2 linked regions of the Azotobacter salinestris genome follow. The protein of the gene in region 1 interacts with the protein of each later gene in a pairwise test. Links are inferred from orthologs where the notes say so. Each region holds a gene or a part of one and is shown on either strand. Other genes may lie near its edges.

What was found.
Region 2: the proteins of panC (region 1) and GCU53_RS16270 interact in binary tests that used the Escherichia coli proteins (3 or more experiments, as listed by UniProt). The link is inferred for Azotobacter salinestris from one-to-one orthologs.

What each region holds. Positions count from the first base shown.
Region 1 is NZ_CP045302.1:1,783,341-1,799,311, forward strand. What follows is about bases 5,900-8,833. They hold panC (pantoate--beta-alanine ligase), read left to right. Parts: upstream 5,900-6,904; coding sequence 6,905-7,762; downstream 7,763-8,833. Other genes in these bases: folK (2-amino-4-hydroxy-6-hydroxymethyldihydropteridine diphosphokinase), read left to right, coding at 5,900-6,026; panB (3-methyl-2-oxobutanoate hydroxymethyltransferase), read left to right, coding at 6,108-6,908; panD (aspartate 1-decarboxylase), read left to right, coding at 7,883-8,263; pgi (glucose-6-phosphate isomerase), read left to right, coding at 8,388-8,833. Outside these bases: GCU53_RS08460 (sensor histidine kinase), read left to right, coding at 1-2,020; GCU53_RS08465 (sigma-54-dependent transcriptional regulator), read left to right, coding at 2,043-3,449; GCU53_RS08470 (polynucleotide adenylyltransferase PcnB), read left to right, coding at 4,117-5,511; more of folK, read left to right, coding at 5,514-5,899; more of pgi, read left to right, coding at 8,834-10,052; acs (acetate--CoA ligase), read left to right, coding at 10,185-12,122; GCU53_RS08505 (DUF748 domain-containing protein), read left to right, coding at 12,283-15,213; GCU53_RS08510 (DUF2845 domain-containing protein), read left to right, coding at 15,222-15,524; pnp (polyribonucleotide nucleotidyltransferase), read right to left, coding at 15,595-15,971. UniProt on the Escherichia coli protein: Catalyzes the condensation of pantoate with beta-alanine in an ATP-dependent reaction via a pantoyl-adenylate intermediate.
Region 2 is NZ_CP045302.1:3,480,584-3,492,503, reverse strand. The notes cover bases 8,944-11,920. They hold GCU53_RS16270 (NUDIX hydrolase), read right to left. Parts: upstream 10,711-11,920; coding sequence 10,177-10,710; downstream 8,944-10,176. Other genes in these bases: GCU53_RS16265 (DUF2333 family protein), read right to left, coding at 10,710-11,759; GCU53_RS16275 (UbiA family prenyltransferase), read right to left, coding at 8,944-9,890. Also shown: GCU53_RS16315 (IS481 family transposase), read right to left, coding at 1-124; IS66 family insertion sequence element accessory protein TnpB, read left to right, coding at 160-519; tnpC (IS66 family transposase), read left to right, coding at 539-2,113; GCU53_RS16300 (IS5 family transposase), read left to right, coding at 2,417-3,397; GCU53_RS16295 (DUF6311 domain-containing protein), read right to left, coding at 3,786-5,423; GCU53_RS16290 (lysylphosphatidylglycerol synthase transmembrane domain-containing protein), read right to left, coding at 5,466-6,425; GCU53_RS16285 (SDR family oxidoreductase), read right to left, coding at 6,422-7,162; GCU53_RS16280 (FAD-binding oxidoreductase), read right to left, coding at 7,159-8,469; more of GCU53_RS16275, read right to left, coding at 8,466-8,943.

The sequences.
Region 1 (15,971 bases):
GGGCGTGGGTCTGGCACTGGAAAACGCGCCCCTCACCCTGCTGGCCTATGTCGGGGGACTGTCCGCCTCCAGCGGGTTGATCATCGTCCTGACCCTCGCCCTGTCCGGGATGACCCTCAACCACCTGGTGCTGCCCCTGTACCAGCCGCCGGCCGAGGGCAACATCTACCGCTGGCTGAAGTGGACGCGGCGCACGCTGATCATCGCCATCATCGCCGCCGGCTACGCCTTCTACCGGCTGCTGGATGCCAGCCAGAACCTGTCCAACCTCGGCGTCACCGCCTTCGTCGCCACCCTGCAGTTCCTTCCCGGCGTGCTCTCGACCCTCTACTGGCAGACCGCCAACCGTCGCGGCTTCATCGCCGGCCTCCTAGTCGGCATGACGGTATGGCTGGGCGGCATGATGCTGCCCATGCTGGGCAACCTGCAGGACGTGCACCTGCCGCTGCTGAATTTCGTCTATGCACTGGACGACACCAGCTGGCACCTGGCGGCGATCACCTCGCTGGCCGCCAACGTGCTGGTGTTCTCCCTGGTATCGATATTCACCGAGCCGAGCCCCGAGGAGCGCAGCGCCGGCGAGGCCTGCGCCGTGGACAACGTGCGCCGGCCGCAGCGCCGCGAGCTGCTGGCCACCTCCGCCCAGGAGTTCGCCGCCCAGTTGGCCCGCCCCCTCGGCGCCAGGACCGCTCAGCGCGAGGTGAAGCAGGCCCTGCGCGACCTGCACCTGCCGTTCGACGAAAGCCGCCCCTTCGCCCTGCGCCGCCTGCGCGACCGCATCGAGGCCAACCTGTCCGGCCTGATGGGGCCGAGCGTGGCGCAGGACATCGTCGAGACCTTCTTGCCCTACAAGACCGCCAGCGAAGACTACGTCACCGAGGACATCCACTTCATCGAGAGCCGCCTGGAGGACTACCGCTCGCGCCTGACCGGCCTGGCCGCCGAGCTCGACGCGCTGCGCCGCTATCACCGCCAGACCCTGCAGGAGCTGCCGATGGGCGTCTGCTCGCTGTCCAAGGACAAGGAGATCCTCATGTGGAACCGGGCCATGGAGGAACTCACCGGCATCTCCGCCGAGCGCGTGGTCGGCTCCTGCCTGGCGACCCTCGATGCCCCCTGGCGGGGCCAGCTGGAAGACTTCATCCAACGCTCCGACGAGCACCTGTACAAGCAGCGGCTGTCGCTGGACGGCCAGATGCGCTGGCTCAACCTGCACAAGGCGGCGATCGACGAACCCCTGGCGCCGGGCAGCAGCGGCCTGGTCCTGCTGGTCGAGGACCTCACCGAAACCCAGCTGCTGGAAAACAAGCTGGCGCACTCCGAGCGCCTGGCCAGCATCGGCCGCCTGGCTGCCGGCGTGGCCCATGAGATCGGCAACCCGATCACCGGCATTGCCTGCCTGGCGCAGAACCTGCGCGAGGAGCACGAGGACGACGCCGAGCTGGGCGAGATCAGCAGCCAGATCATCGACCAGACCAAACGGGTGACACGCATCGTCCGCTCGCTGATGAGCTTCGCCCATGCCGGCAGTCACAAGCAGGCCAGCGAAGCGGTATGCCTGGCCGACATCGCCCGCGAGGCGATCGGCCTGCTGTCGCTCAACCGCGAAGGCGTCGAAGTCCAGTTTCTCAACCTTTGCGATCCCGCCCACTGCGTGGTCGGGGATCCCCAGCGACTGGTCCAGGTACTGGTCAACCTGCTCTCCAACGCCCGCGACGCCTCTCCTCCCGGCGGCTTCATCCGCGTGCGCAGCGAGGCCGTGGAGCACAGCATCGATCTGATCGTCGAGGACGAGGGCAGCGGCATTCCCAAGGCCATCGCCGGACGCCTGTTCGAACCCTTCTTCACCACCAAGGACCCAGGCAAGGGGACCGGCCTCGGCCTTGCACTGGTCTATTCGATCGTGGAAGAGCATTATGGCCGGATCACCGTCGACAGCCCGGCCGACCCCGCGCGGCAACGCGGGACCCGAATCCGGGTCACCCTGCCACGGCATGTCGACATAGCGCCGGTGCCGTGAGACCGTCGAGAGAGCCCGTCCGATGCCACATATTCTGATCGTCGAAGACGAAACCATCATCCGCTCCGCCCTGCGCCGTCTGCTGGAACGCAACCACTACCAGGTCAGCGAGGCCGGCTCGGTGCAGGAAGCCCAGGAGCGCTACAGCCTTCCCGGCTTCGACCTGATCATCAGCGATCTGCGCCTGCCCGGTGCGCCCGGCACCGAACTGATCCGCCTGGCCGAGGGTACGCCGGTGTTGATCATGACCAGCTATGCGAGCCTGCGCTCGGCGGTGGACTCGATGAAGATGGGCGCGATGGACTACATTGCCAAGCCCTTCGACCACGACGAGATGCTCCAGACCGTGGCGCGCATTCTCAGCGAGCGGCGCCAGGCGCCGCCACCGACCGTGCCCGCCGAAGCGGCGCCCCTGGCTCCTGCCCCGGCCAGCGGCGAGATCGGCATCATCGGCTCCTGTCCGGCCATGCAGGACCTGTTCAACAAGATCCGCAAGGTCGCCCCGACCGACTCCACGGTGCTGATCCAGGGTGAATCCGGCACCGGCAAGGAGCTGGTCGCCCGCGCCCTGCACAATCTGTCGAAGCGCGCCAAGGCGCCGCTGATCTCGGTGAACTGCGCGGCGATTCCGGAAACCCTCATCGAGTCCGAACTCTTCGGCCACGAAAAAGGCGCCTTCACCGGCGCCGTCGCCGGCCGTACCGGCTTGGTCGAGGCCGCCGACGGCGGCACCCTGTTCCTCGACGAGATCGGCGAGCTGCCTCTGGAGGCCCAGGCCCGCCTGCTGCGCGTGCTGCAGGAGGGCGAGATCCGCCGGGTCGGCTCGGTGCAGTCGCAGAAGGTCGATGTCCGCCTGATCGCCGCCACCCACCGCGACCTCAAGACACTGGCCAAGACCGGCCAGTTCCGCGAGGACCTGTTCTACCGACTCAACGTCATCTCGCTGAAGCTGCCGGCCCTGCGCGACCGTGAAGACGATGTCCTGCTGATCGCCCGGGCCTTCCTCAAGCGCCAGAGCCAGCGCATGGGCCGCGGCGAAATGCGCTTCTCCCCCGAGGCCGAGCGGACCATCGGCCAGTACACCTGGCCGGGCAACGTGCGCGAGCTGGAAAACGCCATCGAGCGCGCGGTGATTCTCTGTGAGGGCCAGTCGATACCCGCCGACCTTCTGGGCATCGACCTCGAACTGGAGGACCTGGAGGACGAGGGCTTCGCCGAACTACCCGGTCCGGAGGTCGGTGGCAGCCACGAGCCCACCGAGGATCTCTCGCTGGAGGACTACTTCCAGCACTTCGTCCTGGAGCATCAGGACCACATGACCGAGACCGAACTGGCCCGCAAGCTCGGCATCAGCCGCAAGTGCCTGTGGGAACGCCGCCAGCGCCTCGGTATCCCGCGCCGCAAGTCGGGAGCGCCCAGCGGCTCCTGAGTGCCATCAGGGTAACAGCCGGCTGCCAGCAGGCTGTTACCCCCGACAAAGGTGGTAACAGAAACCGGGTCGACAAGTAACCAAAGCCCAGCTAACCCTTTCCCAACGCCACACAAAAATAAAGCTAATTAATTGATTAAAAAGAAATTTTTAATTCATGGCATGACATCTGCTTCTTAATTCGCACAACAACAATAACAAGACGTACCACACCTAATAAGAACGACTGACACGACTCCAGCCCAACAAGAACAACGACGCGGAGACGGGGCCAACCGATTTTTTTGGAGTAGCGCATGCCCGCCGGGCCAAGCCCGCAGCCAGGCCGAGAACAACAAAACTGCCTTGAGGCAGCACCCGAACTGGTGGATCCGCAGGATCCAGGCAATACCTGCGACCAAAGAAATCCGTTTGCTATTGGCTCCCCTGTTGGGGGCCATCCCGGAGCCAACGAGCCAACCGGGACGGGCACACAACAAGAACAACAAGCCCGAAACAGAACAAGAACAACGCACGCACCTCGATTTGAAAGGGAGCTTCGGCTCCCTTTCTGCGCTCGTGAGCCATTCCGGCTTCGTATATCCTCCGGTGCCGATGCTAGAATCCGCAGTCATTCCGCGGTCAAGCTCGTGTCTGGCCGGTCACTCCGTCAAGCAGTCCATCTCCAATGCTGAAGAAGCTGTTCAAGTCCTTTCGCCTATCCCTGAACCGCCCCCATCCGCGCAGCACGCCGGAGGTCCTTGGCAGCCAGCAGCATCCGCTGCGCCGTGCCGACATCAGCCGCCATGCCGTCAGCGTGGTGGAGCGCCTGCAGAATGCCGGCTACCAGGCCTACGTCGTCGGCGGCTGCGTTCGGGACCTGCTGCTCGACATCGAGCCGAAGGACTTTGACGTCGCCACCAGCGCCACGCCCGAACAGGTCCGCGCGGAGTTCCGCAATGCGCGGGTGATCGGCCGCCGCTTCAAGCTGGTCCACGTGCAGTTCGGCCGGGAGATCATCGAGGTCGCCACCTTCCGTGCCCACCACCCGGACGATGAGGACGACGACGAGGACAACCACCTGGCAGCGCGCCACGAAAGCGGCCGGATCCTGCGCGACAACGTCTACGGCACCCTGGAAGAGGATGCCCAACGCCGCGACTTCACCATCAACGCCCTGTATTTCGACGTCACCCATGAGCGCATCCTCGACTACGCCCACGGCGTACACGACATCCGCAACCACCTGGTCCGCCTGATCGGCGATCCCGAACAGCGCTACCTGGAGGATCCGGTGCGCATGCTGCGTGCCGTGCGCTTCGCCGCCAAGCTCGACTTCGACATCGAGCATCACAGCGCCGCGCCGATCCGCCGGCTCGCCCCGCTGCTGCGCGACATCCCTGCCCCCCGCCTGTTCGACGAGGTGCTCAAGCTGTTCCTGTCCGGTTATGCCGAGGACACCTTCGAACTGCTGCTCGAATACGACCTGTTTGCCCCCCTGTTCCCCGCCACGGCCGAGGCTCTGGAGCGCAACCCAGGGTATGCCAGTCGACTGATTCGCCAGGCCCTGGCCAATACCGACGAGCGAATCGTGCAGGGCAAGCCGGTGACGCCCGCCTTCCTGTTCGCCGCCCTGCTCTGGCCAGCCCTGCCGCCCCGGGCCCTGGCGCTGCAGGAGCGCGGCATGCCGCCGCTCCCGGCACTGCAGGAGGCGGCCCACCTGGTGATCACCGAACAGTGCCGGCGAACCGCGATTCCCAAGCGCTTCACCATACCGGCCCGGGAAATCTGGGACCTGCAGGAGCGCCTGCCGCGCCGTCAGGGCAAGCGAGCCGATCTGCTGCTCGAGCACCCGCGCTTCCGCGCCGGCTACGACTTCCTTCTCTTGCGCGAGGAGGCTGGCGAGCAGACCGGCGGACTGGGCGACTGGTGGACCGATTACCAGGAGGCCAGCGACAGCGAAAGGCGCAACATGATCCGCGCCCTCGGCAACAAGGAAGAGGCCGGCGCCGCCCCGCGCAAGCGCCGCCGCAGCGGCGGCCGGCGACGCCGCGGCTCGGACGCTGCACCGGAGCGGGATTGAACGTGGAGCGCGTCTATATAGGTTTGGGCAGCAACCTGGCCGATCCCGCCGCGCAGCTGCGCGCCGCCCTCGCCGCCCTGCAGGCCCTGCCCCGCACCCGCCTGGTGGCGGTTTCCTCCTTCTATGACAGCGACCCCCTGGGGCCCGCCGACCAGCCGTGTTACGTGAATGCCGTCGCCGCACTGGACTCTGCGCTGGCCCCCCTCGAACTGCTCGATGCCCTGCAGGCGATCGAACGGGAGCAGGGCCGGGTACGCAAGGCGGAGCGCTGGGGCCCGCGCACCCTGGATCTGGACATCCTGCTGTTCGGCGACCGTCAACTGCACGAAGAGCGCCTGACCGTTCCCCACTACCACCTCCATGCGCGCCCCTTCGTGGTCTATCCACTGGCCGAGATCGCTCCCGGGCTGCACCTGCCGGACGGCCGCTCACTCGATGAGCTGCTCGCCACCTGCCCGGCACAGGGGTTGCGTCGCCGCACCGAACCGGAGCCGGACGCCCAAAGCGCCAATTGACTTGAAGCCCCCCCATCTGGACTATAGGCCTCCCATTGCTCCGCATCGGTGTCCGCCGATGCCGACCAGGACGAAACCGACATGCCTGATGTAACCCTGACCACCCTGCAAGGCCTCAAGCAGCGCGGCGAAAAAATCGCCATGCTGACCTGCTATGACGCCACCTTCGCCCAGACCGCCTGCCAGGCAGGCATCGAGGTGCTGCTGGTCGGCGACTCCCTGGGCATGGTCCTGCAAGGTCATGACAGCACTCTGCCAACCAGCGTGGCCGAGATGGCCTACCACACTGCCTGCGTCAAACGCGGCAACCGCGGCGCACTGATCGTTACCGACCTGCCGTTCATGGCCTACGCCACCCTCGATCAGGCCTTGGAAAGCAGCGCCCAGGTCATGCGTGCCGGAGCCCACATGGTCAAGCTGGAAGGCGGAGCCTGGCTGTGCGAGACCGTGACGCGCCTGGCCGAGAACGGCATCCCGACCTGCGTGCATCTGGGCCTGACCCCGCAGTCGGTGAACCTGTTCGGCGGCTACAAGGTGCAGGGTCGCGACGAGGGCCGGGCACAGCAGCTGCGTGCCGATGCCGAAGCCCTGGAGCGGGCCGGTGCAGCCATGCTGCTGCTGGAGTGCGTGCCCAGCCCGCTGGCAGAACAGATCACCCGGGCGGCGGGCGTGCCGGTCATCGGCATCGGCGCCGGCGCCGCCACCGACGGCCAGGTACTGGTCATGCACGACATGCTCGGGCTGTCCCTGAGCGGGCGCACGCCGAAGTTCGTGAAAAACTTCATGGCCGGCCAGGACAACATCCAGGCAGCCTTTGCCGCCTACGCCAACGCAGTCAAGCAAGGCGAATTCCCCACAGCCGAACATGGATTTTCAGCATGATCACCTTCAAGACCGTCCGCGAACTGCGTGCCGCCATCGCCCGGGCCCGTGGCGAAGGCAAGCGCATCGCCCTGGTGCCGACCATGGGCAACCTGCACGCCGGCCACATCGCCTTGGTTGACAAGGCCCGCCAGCGCGCCGACTTCGTGGTCGCCAGCATCTTCGTCAACCCCCTGCAGTTCGGCCCCACCGAGGATCTGGATAAATATCCGCGCACCCTCGCCGCCGACCAGGAAAAGCTGCTCGAGGGCGGTTGCAACCTGCTGTTCGCCCCCAGCGCCGAGGAGATGTATCCGGGCGGCATGCAGGGGCAGACGCGCATTGCCGTTCCTGGCGTCTCCGAGGGACTCTGCGGCGCAACGCGTCCCGGCCACTTCGAGGGGGTCGCCACCGTGGTGACCAAGCTGTTCAATATCGCCCAGCCCGACATCGCCCTGTTCGGCGAGAAGGACTACCAGCAGCTGGCGGTGATCCGCGCCCTGGTGCGCGACCTCAACATGCCGATCCAGATCTTCGGCGAGCCCACCGTGCGCGCCGCCGACGGCCTGGCGCTGTCTTCGCGCAACGGCTACCTGAACGACGAGCAGCGGAGCGTGGCGCCGGCGTTGTACCGCACCCTGTGCGATATCGGCACAGCCATCCAGGCAGGCGAGCGGGACTTCACCACACTCTGCGCCCGGGGACTGGAAACGCTGCGGCAGTCCGGCTTCCGCCCCGACTACCTGGAGATCCGCGAAGCCGCCAGCCTGCGCCCGGCGAACCCCGGGGACCACCGGCTGGTCGTGCTCGGAGCAGCCTATCTGGGCACCACCCGCCTGATCGACAACCTGAGCGTCGATATCAGCGGCGACTGAACAATGACGAAGGCTCGCCGGGACGGTCCGCAGGTCGGTCCCGGCGGGCCGTTTTCTTGATCCCCCCTGACGGTTAAGGCAAACTCAGCCGCCGCCAGTGGAACCTGAAGAGGAATCGCCATGCATGCCATCATGCTCAAGGCCAAACTGCACCGTGCCGAGGTGACCCACTCGGTGCTCGATTACGAAGGCTCCTGCGCCATTGATGGGGAATGGCTGGATCTGGCAGGTATCCATGAATACGAGCAGATCCAGATCTACAATGTCGACAACGGCGAGCGTTTCACCACCTACGCAATCCGCGCCGAGGACGGCTCGAAGATGATCTCGGTGAACGGCGCCGCCGCGCACAAGGCGCAGAAGGGCGACCGCGTGATCATCTGCGCCTATGCCCATTACAGCGAGGCGGAGCTGGCCACGCACAAGCCGCGCATGCTGTACATGGCGCCCGGCAACGTGCTCAGCCATACCAGCAACGCGATCCCGGTCCAGGTTGCCTGAGTCGCTCACCCACGCCACCGGCCCCTCCGCCTTTTGCCATGTGCGCTGCAGGCGTCCCTCCCGAAAAGCCCGGAATACTCCGGGCTTTTTGCTATCCGCACAGCCCCACAGGAAGCAGAATCCCATGCCGCACTACCAGCAACCTCTCGATGTGACTACCCTGAGTTCCTGGGAGGCGCTCCGCCAGCATCGCGAAGTCATGCAGTCCTTCAGCATGCGCGAGGCCTTCCAGAACGATCCGCAGCGCTTCGCCGAGTTCTCCCTGAGCAGCAGCGGTCTGTTTCTCGACTACTCGAAGAACCTGCTGACCCAGGAGACCCGCAGTCTGCTGATGCGCCTGGCACGGGAAGCCGGGCTGGAAAGAGCCATCCATGCGCTGTTCGAAGGCGAAGCGGTGAACGCCTCCGAAGGCCGTCCGGCGCTGCACACCGCGCTGCGCCGGCCGGTCGGCGACCGCCTGGTGGTCGACGGCGTGAACCTGATTCCCCAGGTTCATCGGGTACTCAACCAGATGACCGAACTGGTCGGCCGCATCCATGACGGCCTGTGGCGCGGCTACTCGGAAAAACCCATCACCGATGTGGTGAACATTGGCATCGGCGGCTCCTTCCTGGGCCCCCAACTGGTCTCCGAGGCCCTGCTGCCCTTCGCCCAGCGCGGTGTGCGCTGCCACTACCTGGCGAACATCGACGGCAGCGAGTTCCATGAACTGTCCACCCGCCTGCGTGCCGAGACCACCCTGTTCATCGTCTCCTCGAAGTCCTTCGGCACCCTGGAGACTCTGAAGAACGCCCAGGCAGCACGCACCTGGTACCTGGCCCAGGGCGGCACGGAAAGCGAGCTGCACCGCCATTTCATCGCCGTCTCCAGCAACATCGAGGCAGCGGTGGCCTTCGGCATCCGCGAGGAGAACATCTTTCCCATGTGGGACTGGGTCGGCGGACGCTATTCGCTGTGGTCGGCCATCGGCCTGCCGATCGCCCTGGCCATCGGCATGGCCAATTTCAAGGATCTGCTCTCCGGCGCCTACGCCATGGACCAGCACTTCCTGAACGCGCCCTTCGAAGGCAACATGCCGGTGCTGCTGGCCATGCTCGGCGTCTGGTACGGCAATTTCTGGGGCGCGCAGAGCCACGCCATCCTGCCCTACGACCACTACCTGCGGAACATCACCCAGCACCTGCAGCAGCTGGACATGGAGTCCAACGGCAAGAGCGTTCGCCAGGACGGCAGCCCGGTTTCCTGCAATACCGGTCCGGTGATCTGGGGCGGCGTCGGTTGCAACGGCCAGCACGCCTACCATCAGCTGCTGCACCAGGGCACCCTGCTGATTCCGGCGGACTTCATCGTGCCGGTGGTCAGCCACAACCCGGTGGCCGACCACCATCAGTGGCTGTACGCCAACTGCCTGTCGCAGAGCCAGGCCCTGATGTGCGGCAAGAACCGCGCGGAAGCCGAGGCCGAACTGCGCGCCAGGGGCATGAGCGAGGAGCAGGTGCAGCGCCTGGCGCCGCACAAGGTGATCCCCGGCAACCGGCCGAGCAACACCCTGGTGATGGAGCGCGTCAGCCCGCGCCGCCTCGGCGCGCTGGTCGCCCTCTACGAACACAAGGTGTTCGCACAGAGCGTCATCTGGGGCATCAACGCCTTCGACCAGTGGGGCGTCGAGCTCGGCAAGGAGCTCGGCAAGAGCGTCTATCCGCGACTGACCGGCCATGACGAGTCAGTGGCCGAGGATGCCTCGACCCAAGGCCTGATCGACTACTTCCGCGGCCGCCACCGCGGCTGAATCCACCCGGCGCGCAGGCCCCGTCCGGCCTGCACGCCCCCTCCTGCGCCCCCCCCCTTGCGAAACTTGAACCCGGCGGTCCGTGGGTCCACGATTACGTCACCCGCGGACACACAACAACAAGGAGCCGCCATGTTCAAGATCGCCAACCATCCCGTCAGCGAAGCATCGCGCCAGCACAGCTGGCTGGACAATGACGACTATCTGCGCCTGTATCGGCAATCGGTCGAACAACCGGACAGCTTCTGGGCCGAACAGGCCAAGGCCTTCCTAGACTGGTTCGAGCCTTGGCAGAACGTCCATCGCGGGGACATGAACAAGGGCCAGACCAGTTGGTTCGAGGGCGGCCAGTTGAACGTCGCCCACAACTGCATCGACCGGCACCTGAAGCAGCGCGGCGATCAGGTGGCGATCATCTGGGAAGGCGACAATCCAGCCGATTCCGCACGGATCACCTACCGCCAGCTGCACGAGCAGGTCTGCCGCCTGGCCAATCTGCTGAAAAACCGCGGCGTCGGCAAGGGCGACCGGGTCTGCATCTATATGCCGATGATTCCCGAGGCCGCCTATGCCATGCTCGCCTGCGCCCGCATCGGCGCCGTCCATTCGGTGGTGTTCGGCGGCTTCTCCCCGGAGGCCCTGCGCGACCGCATCCTCGACGCCGATTGCCGCCTGCTGATCACCGCCGACGAGAGCGTGCGCGGCGGCAAGGTCGTGCCCCTCAAGCGCAATGCCGACAAGGCCCTGCAGAGCTGCCCGAACCTCTCCACCATGGTGGTGGTACGCCATACCGGCGGCAACATCGACTGGAGCGAAGGCCGCGATCTCTGGTACCACGAGGCCGTACCGGGCTGCAGCGCCGACTGCCCGGCCGAGCCGATGGACGCCGAGGCACCGCTGTTCATCCTCTACACCTCGGGCAGCACCGGCAAGCCGAAGGGCGTGCTGCACACCACCGGCGGCTACCTGCTGCAGGCGGCGATGACCCACAAGTACGTGTTCGACTACCACGACGGCGACATCTACTGGTGCAGCGCCGACATCGGCTGGATCACCGGACACAGCTACATCGTCTACGGCCCACTGGCCAACGGCGCCACCACCCTGATCTTCGAGGGCGTCCCCAACCATCCGGACGCCTCGCGCTTCTGGCAAGTCGTCGACAAGCACCAGGTCAACATCTTCTATACCGCACCCACCGCACTGCGCTCGCTGATGCGCGAAGGCGAAGGCCCGGTCAGGAAGACCTCGCGCGCCAGCCTGCGCCTGCTCGGCTCGGTGGGCGAGCCGATCAACCCGGAAGCCTGGGAGTGGTACTTCCACGTGGTCGGCGAAGGCCGCTGCCCGATCGTCGACACCTGGTGGCAGACCGAAACCGGCGCCATCATGATCACCCCCCTGCCCGGCGCCACCCTGCTCAAGCCCGGCTCGGCAACCCGTCCATTCTTCGGCGTGCAACCGGCGCTGCTCGACGAGAAGGGCAAGGAGATCGAAGGCCCCGGCGCCGGCGTGCTGGTGATCAAGGCCAGCTGGCCGAGCCAGATCCGCAGCATCTACGGCGATCACCAGCGCCTGATCGACACCTATTTCAAGCCCTACCGCGGCTACTACTTCACCGGCGACGGCGCGCGTCGGGACGAGGATGGCGACTACTGGATCACCGGCCGGGTCGACGATGTAATCAATGTCTCCGGCCACCGCATCGGCACCGCCGAAGTGGAAAGCGCCCTGGTGCTCCACGACTGCGTCGCCGAAGCCGCCGTGGTGAGCTGTCCCCACGACGTCAAGGGCCAGTGCGTCTACGCCTTCGTCACCCTAGTGACCGGCAGCCAGCCCAGCGATCAGCTCAAGCGGGAACTGATCGATCAGGTCAGCCGAGAAATCGGCAGCTTCGCCAAGCCGGACTTCCTGCAATGGGCACCGCGCCTGCCGAAGACCCGCTCGGGCAAGATCATGCGGCGCATCCTGCGCAAGATCGCCTGCAACGAACTGGACAATCTGGGCGATACCTCGACACTGTCCGATCCCTCGGTGCTCCAAGAGCTGATCGACAGTCGCCTGAACCACTGAGGCCGGCGCAAGGAAAGGCAGGAAGCAGGGGGAGAGACACCTCTGCCCCGCTTCCTTCCCAGTCCCTCCCGATGGAACAACGCGCGGCCGGCTTGGCTTCGGGGAACAGGGCTCCCATGCCATACTCCCAGCCATGTATTGCCGGAAAAGATGCACCTCCATGCCCAAAGGACTGAAGCCCACCCTCGCCACCCTGGCAATCGCGCCCGCCCTCTACAGCCTGCTCGGCTTCCTCGTTCTCCCAGGCGTTGCCCAGCAGGCGATCAACCGGCAACTGCCCCGCTTCGTCACCCAGCCCGCCAGCCTCGAGCGCCTGGAATTCAACCCTTTCACTCTGGAGCTGACCCTGCACCGATTGCGCCTCGGCGAAACGGGCCGCGAACAATTGGCCTTCGAACGCCTGTACGGCAAGCTGGAGTGGGACAGCCTGTGGCGCGGCCACTTGCATCTGGCCGAGATACAACTGGAACGCCCGCAGGTGGAAGTGCTGTTCGACAAGCAGGGCACGCTCAATCTGGCCCGCCTGTTCAAGCTTCCGGCGCCCTCTCCGGAGAAGGCGGAAGAGTCCGCTGGAGCCCCCTTTCCAGTACGCCTCGACCACTTCCTGCTGACGGGCGGCCAGTTGCACTTTCAGGACCGACGGCCGAGCGAGCCGGTCGAGGCCCGCTATAACGACCTCGCCCTCGAGCTGCGCCATCTCGGCACCCTGCCGAACGACACAGCCGAGCTGAATCTGCAGGCCAGCGACCGGAATGCCGGGCGGATCGACTGGCGCGGGCAGCTCAGCCTGATTCCGCTGCGCTCCAGCGGCAAACTGGGCATCGATCAGGCCAGCCTGCGTCCCTGGTGGCCCTATGTGCGGGATGCCGCGCCCCTGGTGCTGGAGAAGGGCATGTTCAGCCTGAGCAGCGACTACCGGCTGGACCTGGCGGAAGGCGTCCAGCTGCAACTGCAGAATGCAGTCCTCAAGCTCGCCCCGTTTGCCCTCGCGGCGCCGGATGGCCGTCCCCTGGCACGCCTGAAGAGCCTGGAGATCGGCAAGACCTCGCTCGATCTGACTAGGCGCCAGGTGTCGATCGGCCAGTTGCAGGGCCAGGGACTGGAAACCTGGGCGGCCCGCGAGGCCGATGGCGAGCTGGACTGGCAGAAACTGCTCGCCCCCAGCACGTCCGGACAGCAGAGCGACGCCAAAACCAAGGATAAACAGCCCGACAAACCCGACAAAGAACCCGGCAAGCCTTGGCAGATCCTGTTGGCGGATGTCCGCCTGCGCGGCAGTCGCCTGCATCTGGCCGACCGGGTGCCGGAACAGGACGTGGAGCTCCAGGTCGGCCCGCTGGATCTCGCCCTGCGCGACTTCGACAGCCTCGGCCAGACCCCCTTCCGTCTCGAACTGGATAGCGGTATCGACCGAGAGGGCCACCTCAAGGCCGCCGGCCAAGTACGGCTGAGCCCTCTCGCCGCGCAACTGCAGGTCGACAGCCGCGATCTAGACCTACGCCCGGCGCAGGCCTATCTCGCCCCGTTCATTCACCTGGAACTGCGCAGCGGGCAACTCGACAGCGCCCTGAAAATCGACCTGAAAGGCGGCGAAAAGCTGGCCCTGCAGGTCGACGGCCGTGCCACCGTCAAACAATTGCATACCCTCGATACCCTGAAGAACCGCGACTTCGTCAAGTGGCGACAGCTGACCCTCGAGAACCTCCGCTACCGTCATGGCGAGCAGCTGGGTATCGAGCGGATCGTGCTCGAGCAGCCCTATGCCCGCTTCATCGTCAACGAGGACCTGAGCACCAACGTCAGCGAACTGCTTATTCCCCAAGGGGAAAAGCAACCAGCCCAGGTGACACAAAAAGGCACGAAGTACCCCACGGAGAAAACGGCTGCCCAGCCGCTGGGCATCCACATTGGTGCGGTGGAGATCAAGGACGGCTCGGCCAACTTCGCCGACTTCAGCCTGAAACCCAACTTCGCCACCGCCATCCAGCAGCTCAACGGGCGCATCGGCAGCCTGGACAATCGCCGGCAGAAGCCGGCCACGGTGGACGTCAAGGGCAAGGTGGACCGCTACGCTCCGGTCAGCATCAAAGGCAGTCTGACCCCCTTCGATCCGCTCGAAAGCCTGGACATCACGACCCGCTTCCAGCGCGTCGAGCTGACCACCCTGACCCCCTACTCCGGCAAGTTCGCCGGCTATCGCATCCGCAAGGGCCGGCTCAACCTGGACCTGCGCTACCGCATCGACAAGGGCCAGCTGAATGCCGAGAACCGCCTGGTCCTGGAGCAGCTGCAACTGGGCGAGCAGGTCGACAGCCCGGATGCGGTGGACCTGCCGATCCGCCTGGCGGTAGCCCTGCTGAAGGACAGCCGGGGACGGATCGCCATCGACCTGCCGGTCAAGGGCGATCTGAACAACCCCGAGTTCAGGGTCATGCCCATCGTCTGGCAAACCCTGCGCAATCTGGTACTGCGCACGGCACAAGCGCCGTTCAAGTTCATTGCCGGGCTCGTCGACGGCGAAGCCGATCTCAGTCAGGTCGAGTTCAGGCCAGGCAGTAGCGAACTGGATGCTACCGCGCAGCGCAACCTGGATGCCCTCGGCAAGGCCCTGAAGGAGCGTCCGCAGCTGCGCCTGGAGGTCGAAGGCATGAGCGCTCAGGCCAGCGACGGCCCCCTGCTGGCAGAACAGCGCCTGGAGCGCGAATACCGGGAGCTCTACTACAGCATTCTGCAGCGGCGGGGCGAGCGCGTGCCGGCCAGCGCCGATGGGCTGAAGGTACCCGAGGGAAAGAAAGGGCCACTGCTGGAGGGCATCTACCGCAGCCGCCTGAAACGACAGCCGCCGGAGGAATGGAGCGGGCTGGACAAGAAGCGGCGCGCCGCCCGGCTGCGCGAAGCCGTGCTGACCGACTGGGCTGACAGCACGCTGCTGCTTCGCCAGCTGGCCCAGGCGCGCGCCACCAGCATCAAGGCCTACCTGGTCGAACAGGTCGGCCTGGACGACCAGCGCATCTACCAGTTGGATGTCGGCGTCAGCGAGGCGCCCGCCGGCGAGCGCGTCAGTGTCCCTCTGCAACTGGCCAGCGAATAGGTGCGCGAATGAATCTCCTGCGCCTGCTCGCCGCACTGCTCGGCCTGGCACCGACGCTGCTCCTGGCCGCCACCCTGCGCTGCGACAACCGGCTGATCAGCACCGGCGACTCCATCCACGAAGTCCTGACCAAATGCGGCGAACCGGTCAGCCGCGATCTGCTCGGCTATCGCGAGCGGCGCGACGACTGGGGTTTTCGTCATGAGCTGGTAGTGGAGGAATGGGTATACGGCCCGCGCAACGGCATGTACTACTTTCTACGCTTCGAAGGCAACCGTCTGGTCGACATCGACAGCCGTCGCGTCCAGTAGGGAACGTCCTGTACCGAAACGAACGAGGGCCCCGCAGGGCCCTCGTCTTTTCCACTTGGAGGCGATGGCGTCAGACGCCAGAAGCTTCGGCAGCGGCGACGTCCTTGATCGACAGCTTGATGCGACCACGGTTGTCCACATCGAGAACCAGCACCTTCACCTCCTGGCCTTCCTTGAGCACGTCGGTGACCTTCTCGATACGCTGGTCGCTGATCTGCGAGATGTGCACCAGACCATCCTTGCCCGGCAGGATGTTGACGAAGGCACCGAAGTCGACGATGCGCTCGACCTTGCCGACGTAGATCTTGCCGATCTCGGCCTCGGCGGTAATGGACAGCACGCGCTGCTTGGCCGCCTCTGCTGCCTCGCGGGTCTCGCCGAAGATCTTGATCGAGCCGTCGTCCTCGATGTCGATCGAGGCCTTGGTTTCCTCGCAGATGGCACGGA
Region 2 (11,920 bases), 1.7 Mb from region 1 along the record:
GCGGTGTCAGGGAGGTCGAGCGCGGGGTGCTGGGCCCCATGGGCGCATCCTCGACCGTGTCGCGGCTGCGCCATTGAAAGCGCTCCATGAACCCCATCTTCAACCGAGGTAAAGGCCCGCCGATGCTGTGCTCCCGATTTCTTTCTGGAGCCCGTCACCATGATGCGACCCGACGCCAAGGTCGAAAAGGTCTACCTCTATCCCAAGCCTGTCGATTTCCGAAAATCCATCGATGGCCTCGCCGCCCTGGTCGAGCTGGACATCCAGGTAGCGGTGTTCGATCCGGTGTTGTTCGTGTTTCTCAACCGGGCGCGCAATCGGGTGAAGATCCTGTACTGGGAGCGCAACGGCTTCTGTCTCTGGCTCGAGCGCCTGGAGGCCGAGCGCTTCAAGGCGCCGCCGGAGCCCGGCGACGAGGCCATCGTCCTCAGCGCCGAGGAGTTGAACTGGCTGCTGGATGGCTTCGACCTCTGGCGCAACCGCCCGCAGCGGGTGTTGAGGCCGCGCTATGTGGCCTGAGCCGGTATAATCCGGCTCCATGAATTTCATGCCCGACACCCTTCCCGACGATCCGCTTTTGCTCAAGCAGTTATTGCTGTCGGCGAACGAGCAGATGTCGGCAAAGGATGCTCGCATAGAACAGCTTCAGGAACAGGTCGCCCTGCTGCGTCAACGCCTGTTCGGCTCGAAATCCGAGCGCAGTATCGATCCGGACTCACCGCAACTGGCGATGTTCAACGAAGCCGAGCAGTTGGCCGAAGAGCCGGCGCCTGCCGTTGAAGCCGAAGCACAAGAGATCGCCGAGGCCGAAGAAGGCGTCGCCCCGATCAAGCACCGTGGCAAACGCCAGCCGCTGCCGGCCGAACTGCCACGGGTCGAGGTCGTCCACGAACTGCCCGAGCACGAACTGAGCTGCGCCTGCGGCTGCCGCAAGCAGGCCATCGGCGAGGAAGTCAGCGAGCAGCTCGACATCGTGCCGATGCAGATCCGGGTGATCCGGCATATCCGCAAGGTCTACGCCTGCCGGGGCTGCGAAAGCGCACCGACCACCGCCGACAAGCCGGCGCAGCTACTCGAGAAAAGCCTGGCCAGTCCCGGCGTGCTGGCGATGCTGCTGACCACCAGGTACGTCGACGGCCTGCCGCTGCACCGCTTCGAGAAGGTGCTCGCCCGCCACGGCGTCGAGATCCCCCGGCAGACCCTGGCGCGCTGGGCGATCCAGTGCGCCGGGCAGCTGCAACCCTTGCTCAACCTGATGCGCGACCGGCTGCTGGAAAGCCCGGTGATCCACTGCGACGAGACGCGGGTGCAGGTGCTCAAGGAGCCGGACCGGGATCCCTCCAGCCAGTCCTGGATGTGGGTGCAGACCGGCGGCCCGCCGGAGCAGCCGGTCGTCCTCTTCGACTACAGCCCCAGCCGGGCACAGGAGGTGCCCTTGCGCCTGCTCGCCGGCTACCGCGGCTACCTGATGACCGGGTCGCGCCAGACCGACGACTACGCCGGCTACAACGCCCTGGCCGCGCAACCGGGCATCGAGCGCCAGGGCTGCTGGGCCCATGCCCGGCGCAAGTTCGTCGAGGCGCAGCAGGTGCAGCCCAAAGGCAAGACCGGGCGCGCCGACCAGGCATTGGCCTGGATCAACCGGCTCTACGCTATCGAGCGCGACCTCCGACAGGCCGGCGATGCCGAGCGCCTGGAGGCGCGCCGGCAACACAGCCTGCCGGTCCTCGCCCAGCTCAAGGCCTGGCTGGACAAGACCCTGCCGCAGGTCACGGCGCAGAATGCGCTGGGCAAGGCGGTGAACTACCTGGCCAGCAACTGGAGCCGGCTCATCCGCTATACCGAGGCGGGCTACCTGCCGATCGACAACAACCGTGCCGAACGGGCCATTCGCCCGTTCGTCATCGGGCGCAAGAACTGGCTGTTCAGCGACACGCCCAAAGGCGCGACGGCCAGCGCGCAGCTCTACAGCCTGGTGGAAACCGCCAGGGCCAACGGGCAGGAGCCCTACGCCTGGCTGCGCCACGTCCTCGAACGCCTGCCGGCAGCGCAAGGCGTCGAAGACTACGAGGCGCTGCTGCCGTGGAACTGCACGCCGACGGCGCCACTGTAAACGACCGGCTCGGCCGTCAACAGACAGGGTTTATGGATCGCTTTCGCGCCATTTGCGTACGGTCTTGGGGGTGAGGTGATAGCGCCGGCTCAGCGTCGCGATCGAATCTGGCGATCACTGTATTTCTGCTCGAATGGCGTGCGTGGTCGTGGCGCGTTTGTGAAGTACCTGAGCCATGGATCCTCCTCCGAGAGAGGCTCATATCATAAACCAGTACTCCCCGGGACCAAACACCTAGGGAAATCCTGAAAAAGACTTCCCGATTCTGGTGAAATACACCCGCTCCCTTGTCCGAGTTTCCCGATGAAGCAACTGTCCTTCGCCGATGCCGAGTATGCCGGCAAGCGCAAGCAGACCCGCCGCGAGCGCTTCCTGCTCGAGATGGACCAGGTGGTGCCGTGGCAGGGGCTGATCGCCCTGATCGAGCCCTACTATCCCAAGGGCGAAGGCGGTCGGCCCGCCTACCCGCTGGCAGCCATGCTGCGCGTGCACCTGATGCAGAACTGGTTCGGCTACAGCGATCCGGCGATGGAGGAAGCGCTGTACGAAACCACTCTCCTGCGCCAGTTCGCCGGCCTGAGCCTGGAGCGCATCCCGGACGAAACGACCCTCCTCAACTTCCGTCGCCTGCTGGAGAAGCACGAACTGGCCGGGGGAATACTGGAGGTGATCAACGGCTATCTGGGCGAGCGCGGACTGTCGCTGCGCCAGGGCACCATTGTCGACGCCACCCTGATCCATGCGCCGAGCTCGACGAAGAACAAGGACGGCAAGCGCGACCCGGAAATGCACTCGACGAAGAAGGGCAACCAGTACTACTTCGGCGCAAAAGCTCACATTGGTGCCGACGCTGAGTCGGGTCTGGTGCACAGCGTGGTGGTCACGGCAGCCAACGTGGCAGATGTCACCCAAGTCGACCAACTGCTGCATGGCGAGGAAAACGTAGTGAGTGCCGATGCGGGCTATACCGGCGTAGAGAAGCGCCCCGAGCATGAAGGTCGGCAGGTCATCTGGCAGGTCGCGGCCCGGCGCAGTACCTACAAGAAGCATGGCAAGCGTAGCGCCTTATACAAAGCGATCCGCAAGATCGAGAAGGCCAAGGCCCAGGTACGAGCCAAGGTCGAACATCCGTTCCGCGTGATCAAGCGCCAGTTTGGCTACACCAAGGTGCGCTTCCGGGGATTGGCCAAAAACACGTCACAGTTGGTGACGCTGTTCGCCTTGTCGAATCTGTGGATGGCGCGCCGATATTTACTGGCGAATGCAGGAGAGGTGCGCCTGTAATGCGGGAAACGGTTGCTGCGACGTGCTCGCGGCAGCTAAAAAACGCAGAAACGAGCGGGTGATCTGATCGTTTTTGATCGATTCTCCGCTTTCAAAGTCGGCGGGGGGTTGAAGTCAGCCAGAAATACATGACTACTTCAGACCATCCCTAGATGCCCAAGAGTCCTCTCCCTTCACCCACATATTAATCCGGCAATACGAAAGCACAAATAAGGCTCATACCAGTATCGGCATATATCCTTGATTTTCAAGGAGAAACCAAAATACAGAAAGTGCCCTATTGTATTGCCGGATTAATAGCTGACCGCAACCCTACAATTCTCTGACTAAAACCTCTCACAAGGGCTATACCTTAAAACCCCCTCTCTTCGCTTATATTTAAAATAAACTATTTCACTAACAACCCAGCCCCAGTCTCAAGAGGCTGCAAAACATAAAGACCATCAACACCAATCAAACCATAATTTGAACCTTGAATAGCCAACCGATAAAGAGCAGCACTATTTTCATCTAAAATATACAGGGCATCCTTATCAAGCCTCCCCCTCTCCGCTTGACTCAAGAATTCGGACCACCTCCTCAAATAAGCATCTTCAGAGAATGTCGACCTAGCATAACGTACAATATTTGTCGGAAGCCCGCAAACCGAAGTAAAAACTCCTAAATCCAGCCACAACTCACCACTGGAACCACCTGGCGAAACAAAACCTTTGACAGAAGAATATTCCTTACAAATATCACCCCAAAGAGATGACTTTAAATTTCCTTGAAATGGATGATCCCAGCGTGCCTTTATTGAGGCAAGCCCATCACTTGTATCATACACCTGAAGGAGAAAACCCAGCAAAATCACAGATAAAAACTGCCTCCCATTTAATTCCTTAAAAAGCACATAAAAAGCGAAAAGCAGGACCAAATACCATACAGGCCAAATAAAGCGCCCTGAAGCCCTCAGCACACCAAACACATCGACAAGCACTACAGGAAGAGAAAAAGAAAAGTTTAAAGCCCCCATACCAACATTATTTGAAACTGCAAACATGATTAAAATGAAGCACACCCCAATCAGCGCAACATGCTTACGCCATGAACCACAAACATTCCTCCAAAAATAGGGCAACCCTACAAGAAGCAACAACAAGAAGCCAAGCCCCATATAAGCATTACCCTCATAGTCTCCGGCACCAAATCCATCCCTTGCCTTGAAAAATTTACTCCATTCAGCCGGCACCGGCTGAATAAACGAAAGAAGATTCATTCTAAAGAAACCAAATCCCCCTTCTCCCCCCGCCCTACCCAACAAAAAATACCCTCCTAGCCAGAGCGCAAACAGAAAAGAGAAAACGCCTCCTCCCCCCATTAAGGCCACATTAAAAAAGGTATACTTCTTAGCCAGCAACACCTCCCCTAAATAGCCAGCAAAAACCAGACAACACATAACCCCTATATAGGGATGTACCAAAATTGAAACAAGAATCAACAGAGCCCAACGCCATACATCAAAAAAGAAATCAACTTTAGAGAAGTAGAAATACAACGCCATCAGAATCAACCAATGTCCAACCAAATTAAAATGGCCATACATCCTCCAAACCATGATCGGAGACACGACACAAAAAGCAGCAAACAAAGAAGCACCAACCAGAGAAATACTCAAAGAGCGAGCAATCTTAAAAGCAACCCATCCTTGGAGCAAAAAACAAATAAATAACCATATTCCAAAATACTGATAAGGCCCATCAATGGGCAGGAGCTTAAAAATCAACGCAAAAAACGCATTGGAGTCGGACATCAAGATCCCAGACGAGAGCTCCACGCCATAGTTATGATTGACACCAGGAGGCCAACGCCATGAGTCTGCACTAAAATACTGCCAAGCAATCTGCCCCATAGCAGTATCGCCATGGCGAAACAACCAATCTATATACCTAATATCCAAGAAGCGAAACCCAAAAATTGAATTGAAGGACAAAATCGAAAAAATAGACACCCCCGCCAAAAAATATTTTTCGCTATTTGCCTTCATAAAAATCTTATCCTTAGAAATGTACAGCCAACAATAAAGTGATTAACCCCTACCAAGAACCATTCTATTTCCAAAATATAGAAACACCGCCCCAATCCCCACTGCAAACCACAGCGTGACCAGCCTAATCAATACAGTCGCCGCGACTGCATCGCCATTTGGCATTCCTTTCCAGACTAGCAAGGTCACCATCAATGCCTCGGCACCGCCCAAGCCCCCCGGCATGAAACTTAATGCACCAGCCAACATAGATAATGCATAGACAAACACTGTGAAAGCCAACGAGTTCTCGGCCCCCATCCATTGCAATATCCAGTGGAAAGCCAGTGCTTCGGCACTCCAGGCAATCACACTTAGCAGCGTAGCCCCGATTAGCATTTCCAGCCGATGACAGCGTTGAGCCTCCAGCAATACTTGGGGCAAATGTTTGATCAGGCCAAGCACTGCCCCATGCTGCCAAGAAAACAGCTCAAGCAACCGCTCAAGCAACCTGCGCTGTGAGAGCACGAACAATCCGCTCACGACTAATCCGACTCCAAGGCCGATTAGGGGCCAAGCATTGGGATACAGGGTTAGGCCGAACAGGGCGAGCAGGACCACGGCAAACAGATCGGACAGGCGCTCGCTGAAAAAAGCAGCGAAGCTCTGCGGATAAGGCATCCCCCAAGGCTTGAGCAGAACACCACGGAGGGCTTCGCCCGCCTTGCCGGGCGTGGTGGTCAAAGCAAAGCCGGCTAGGTATATCCTGAGACTGGGCCACCAAGGCACCGTATGGCCAAATGCGCGAAGGTAGCTTTGCCAGCGCAGAAAGCGCAGCCCGTAGTTGACCAGCGACAGCAGCAGGGCCAGGACGATGCCGCCCATGCCGACCCGGGCCACGGCGCTGCCGACCGCCTGCCAGCCGGCCCACAGCGAAAAGCCCAGATAGCCGAACGCCGCGCCCACCACCGAGAGAATGACCGCCCGGTAGCGCCAGCCGGACAGGTACAGGGCCTCGCTCACAGGCTCAGCCGCTTGAAGAGCGGCTGCGGAATGCTGCGGATGACCAGCATGATCGCCGCCCAGAAGCCGGGGGTGTAGAGGGTCGCCGTGCGCCGCTCGAGCCCGCGGAGGATGTGCCGCGCCACCGTCTCCGGACTGGCCAGCAGCGCCGTCGGCAACGCCAGCCCGCGGGTCATCGGCGTGTCGACGAAGCCCGGCTTGACGGTCATGACATGCACGCCGGCCTTGAACAGGCGGGCGCGCAGTCCCTCGCAGAAGGTGGAGACGGCAGCCTTGGCGCTGCCGTACAGGTAGTTGGAGGGTCGGCCGCGGTCGCCGGCCACCGAGGAAATCACCGCCAGGCTGCCGCAGCGCTGAAGCTCGAACTGGTTGGCCAGCAGGGTCAGCAGGGCGATGACCGAGGTGCCGTTGTTGGCGAACTCGTGCAGGGCCACGTCCACCTCCCGTTCGCAGGCCCGCTGGTCCGGCAGGGTGCCATGGGCGACCAGGACGACGTCGATCTGCTGCAGGGTGGCCAGGCACTGTTCGAGCATGGCCGGGTGGGCGGCGACGTCGGTGGCCTCCAGGCAGTGGGTGGTGACTGCCCGGGCGCCGCGGATGCGCAGGTCGGCGGCGGCCTGCTCCAGTTTCTCGGAGTTGCGGGCGACCAGGAACAGCTCGCTGCCCTGCTCTGCCCACAGGCGGGCGCAGGCGCCGGCGATGGCCGAGGTGGCGCCGATGATCAGTATGCGTCTCATGCGGTGACTCGCCTCCAGAAGCGGGAGTTCAGGGCCGGATCGCGCAGGGCTTCGAGCTGCGCCCAGGCGGGATAGGCCCGGCGGAAGTCGCTGCCGCTCATGTGCGCGTCCTTGGCCGGATACAGGCGTCCGCCGGCCTCGCGCAGGATGGCGTCCAGCCGGGCGAACAGGGGCGCCAGTTCGGCCCTGTGCGGGAAGTCCAGGGCCAGCGAGGTGCCCGGCAGCGGGAAGGACAGCAGACCGGGCGAGGCGATGGCGCCGCAGCGCTTGAGCACGGCGAGGAAGGAGCCCTGGCCGGAGGCGGCGATGGTACCCAGCAGCTCGTGCAGGGCCGGCTCGGCCACGGCCTCGGGAATCACGCACTGGTACTGCTGGAATCCCCGGCGCCCGTAGATGCGGTTCCAGTGCAGGAGGCGGTCCAGCGGGTAGAAGAAGGGCTCGTAGTCGACGCGCCTGTCCATGCGCCGGCTCGGGTGCATCCGCCAATAGAGCGCGTTGAAGGCGTGCAGGGACAGGCGGTTGACCAGCGACAACGGCGGCGTCAGGGGCACCTGCCGCTTGCTCCGCCCGTCCACCTCCAGCCGCCCGTAGCGGGCATGGTCACCGACACTGAACACCCCCCGGCCGGCCTGGCGCCCCCGGGCCAGGCAGTCGATCCAGGCCACGCTGTATTCGTGGCGCGGGTCCAGCTCGGCGGACAGGGCGAAGAACTCGCCCAGGCTTTCGAAACGCACCCGGGTGCTGTCGACCTGGCTGGAGCGGATCGGCATCAGGCGGATCTCCGCCCAGGCGATCACCCCGGTCAGCCCCAGCCCGCCGATGGTGGCGGCGAACAGTTCGGGATGATCGGCGGGCGAGCAGGCCAGCAGCTCGCCCTGGCGCAGCAGGCCGAAACGCAGCACATGGTTGCCGAAGGTGCCGCGTCGGTGATGATTCTTGCCGTGCACGTCGTTGCCGATGGCGCCGCCCAGAGTCACGTACTGGGTGCCCGGGGTAACCGGCAGGAACCAGCCGCGGGGAATCGCCAGCGCCAGGATCTCGGCCAGGGTGACGCCAGCCTCGGCCACCATGGTTCCCTGCTGCCAGTCGGCCTGGATGAAGCGGTCCAGCGTGCGCATGTGCAGGACCCGGTCGCTGGCCGCCAGGCAGCTGTCGCCGTAGCTGCGCCCGTTGCCGTAGGGCAGCGTGCCGCCCCGGGCGCGGACGACCGCCTCCAGATCGGCGGCCAGCCGCTCGCGCCAGTGGCAGGCCAGCGCGCCCTGCGGCGCATTTGGATAGCCCCCCCAGGAGCGCAGCGGTGCGCTCATGCCGCCCCCCAGAACACCAGACCGAACAGGACGCCGACCAGCAGGCTGACGCGATCGCGGACGGCGAACACCACCGGGTCCTCGTTCATCTGTCCGCGATGGGTGAGCATCCACACACGGCTGATCCAGAACAGCAGCAGCGGGCAGGCCAGCCAGATCGCCTGCGGATAGCGGTACAGGGAGACGGTGGCCTGATCGTGGATGTACAGGGCCAGCACCATCACCGCCAGGTAGCCGGAGGCCGCGCCGAGCGACGCGATCATTGGCAGATCGTCGGGGTAGTAGCCGCGCCCGCGGGTCTTCTCGGTCCGCCCCCGGCTGCGCGCCTCGCGCAACTCGGCATAGCGCTTGACCAGCGCCAGACTGAGAAAGATGAACATCGAGAAGGCCAGGATCCAGAAGGTCAACGGCAGGTCGAACGCGGCGGCTCCGGCGACGATGCGCAGGGTGTAGAGCAGTGCCAGGGCGATGATGTCGACCGCCATGCAGCGCTTGAGGGCCAGCGAATAGGCCAGGGTCAGGGCGTAGTAGGCGGCCAGGGTCAGGGCGAACGTCCAGGGCAGCAGCCACAGGGCGCCGGCGAAGGCCGCCGCCAGCAACAGTGGACAGGCGAGCAGGCCGCTGCGCAGCGACAACCGGCCGGAGGCGAAGGGCCGATGCCGCTTGGTGTGATGGAGCCGGTCGTCCGGCAGGTCCAGCAGGTCGTTGAGCAGGTAGACGCTGGAGGCGCACAGCCCGAAGAGCAGGAAAGCCAGGATGGCCTGCCCGAGCAGCACGGGATCGGTCAGCCGGTGCGCGGCCAGCAGCGGCACGAAGATCAGCAGGTTCTTCAGCCACTGGTGCAGGCGCAGGGCCCTGCGCCACTCCTTCAGGGTGGAAGGGGTCGAGCGGATGACCTGCTCGACATTGCCCAGCGCCCTGGCCCGGCGCTCCACACCCCGCTCGGGGTTGACCACGTAGGCCTTGCGCGCCACCGCCCAGACGGGAATGTCGTCCCGGGAGTTGCCGACATAGTCGAAGCCGCCCTCCCCGTACTGCTCGACCAGAACGTCGCGCTTGCGCTGGGCGGAAAGGTTGTGTCCGGCCGAGGTGGCCAGCACCCGGTCGAACAGCTGCAGATGACCGGCGATGCGCTCGGCCAGGCTCTGGTGGCTGGCGGTGGCCAGCACCACCGTCCGTCCATTGCGCCGCGCGGCCTCGATCAGGGCGATCACCTGCGGATCGTAGGGCAGGCTGCCGACCTCGATCTGTGCGCCCTGCGCCAGCTTCTCCTTCAGCATGGCCCTGCCCTTGCCCAGCCAGCCCAGCGGCTTGTGCAGACTCAACGGCTGGCGACGGAAAAAGCACAGCCCGGTCTCCAGCAGAAGATCCGAACGCAGCAGCGTGCCATCCAGATCGATGACGAGAGGAGCGGTGCTCACGTCGAACCCTCCTCGAGCCGGCACGAAACGCCTGGACGAGCATGCACTTCTTCGGCATCCGGCCGTTTTCCAGTAGTCATCCCTTCCCTCGCACATGGGCTTGCAGAGCACGACATGCACCGACCGAGAACGGCGCCGGCAACCGTCACCCTCCTGGAGGGCGGCAGCCAGGCAAGCACCAGACCCGGCCCCACAAGATCGTAGACGAACAGACGAAGGCTGCCCGGCAGGCCTCACCCTGCAGGGCGGAATCGGACGAAATGAACGGCGGTCGGTCGCCGAAGCCTCAGCGCATCCCGAGCCAGAGGCGCAGGGCCTGCAGGGAGTCCGGGCAATAGGAGCGTTCCAGGGCCTCGCGCAGGGCCGCGTGGGGCGGGATGAAGCGGGCCTCCAGCACTTCTTCGGGCTGCAGCACCAGAGGGGCGTCGGAGACCGCCGAGAATACCGCGCACCACAGGCGGTTGTCCGGCTGCTCGAAGAAGAAACGCCCGTGCTCGTGCAGCGCCACGCCGGCGATGCCGAGTTCCTCCTCCAGTTCGCGGGCGGCGGACTCGCCGTATTCCTCCCCGGCCTGCACCATGCCGCCGGCGGCCACATCCCAGTAGCCGGGATAGATCGCCTTGCTCAGGGTGCGCCGGTGCACGCAGAGCTGCCCGGCGCCGTCGAACAACAGGATGAAGGTGCCGCGACCGATCAGTCCACGCTCGCGCAGCTCGGCGCGGGGCAATGCGCCGAGCGGGCGGTCGTCGGCGTCGACCCAGACGATCAGCTCGGCATCGGAAGCGGCCCGGTGGGCCGCTTCCCGTGCGGAGATTTCCATCAGCCCTGGGAGAGCAGCGCGCGCAGGTCGATCAGCGCGGCATTGGCCCGGGAGATGAAGTTGGCCATCACCAGCGAGTGGTTGGCCAGGACGCCGTAGCCGCCGCCGTTCAGCACCATGGGGCTCCACAGCGGCTCCTGCGCCGCCTCCAGTTCGCGGATGATCTGCTGGAGGCTGACGGTGGCGTTCTTGCGCGCCAGCACGTCGCCGAAGTCCACCTCGATGGCGCGCAGGAAGTGCGCCAGCGCCCAGGCCTGGCCGCGCGCCTCGTAGAACACGTTGTCGATCTGCAGCCAGGGCGTCTCGACGATCTCTCCCTGCTGCACCTGACCGGTCGTTTCGTCAGGCACCAGGTCGGCATCCAGGCGCTCCTGGCCGATGCTCGCCGAGAGCCGCTGGGAGAGCGAGCCGAGACGGGTGGAGACGTCGCCCAGCCAGCCGTTCAGGTTGTCGGCGCGGGAGAAGAACTGCGCGCTGGGCTTGACCGGGTCGGCCAGGCGGGCCAGGTAGCTGTCGAGCAGCTTGAGACCGGCGCGGTATTCGGTTTCGGAAGCCGGCAGCGCCCAGCTGCGGTTGTCGAAATTGAAGCGCGGCTCGGCCTTGGCCAGGTCTGGGTCCTCGGTGGACTGCGACTGTGAGCGGGCCATTTCCTTGCGCAGCGAGCGTGCCAGATCGCGCACCTGGACCAGCGCGCCGAACTCCCAGCTGGGCATGTTATCCAGCCAGATGCCGGGCGGGGAGAGATCGTTGGTCAGGTAGCCGCCCGGCTTGTCGAGCAGGGTGCCGGCCACGGTCTTCAGGGTCTCGACGGTGGTGTAACCCTTGACGAACTTGCGCTGCGCCTGTTCGGCTGCGGCCTGGGCGTTCTCTCGTACCGGGAAGGCGTCCGGCTCCTGGCTCCAGTACCAGCCCAGCAGCCCGGTCACCAGCAGGTAGAGGGCGAGCAGCAGCGCCAGGGCACGGCCCAGCCAGTGGTTGCCGACGACACGCCGCAGGGCGCTGTCGGCCCCACCGTACGCACGGCTTGCGCTTTCTTTCCAGTCCAGCATGGCAAAATCCTTCGTGATTCGAAAAGTCGACCGGCCCACAGGGCCAGCCGCGCAAGCCTAGCATTAATGGAAAGCACACCGGGACAGAGCGGCGCCCGGCCTCGATGCGGGCCGGACACCGACACCGCGCCTGTCGCACGCCGGCCGCAGCCTGCAGCGCT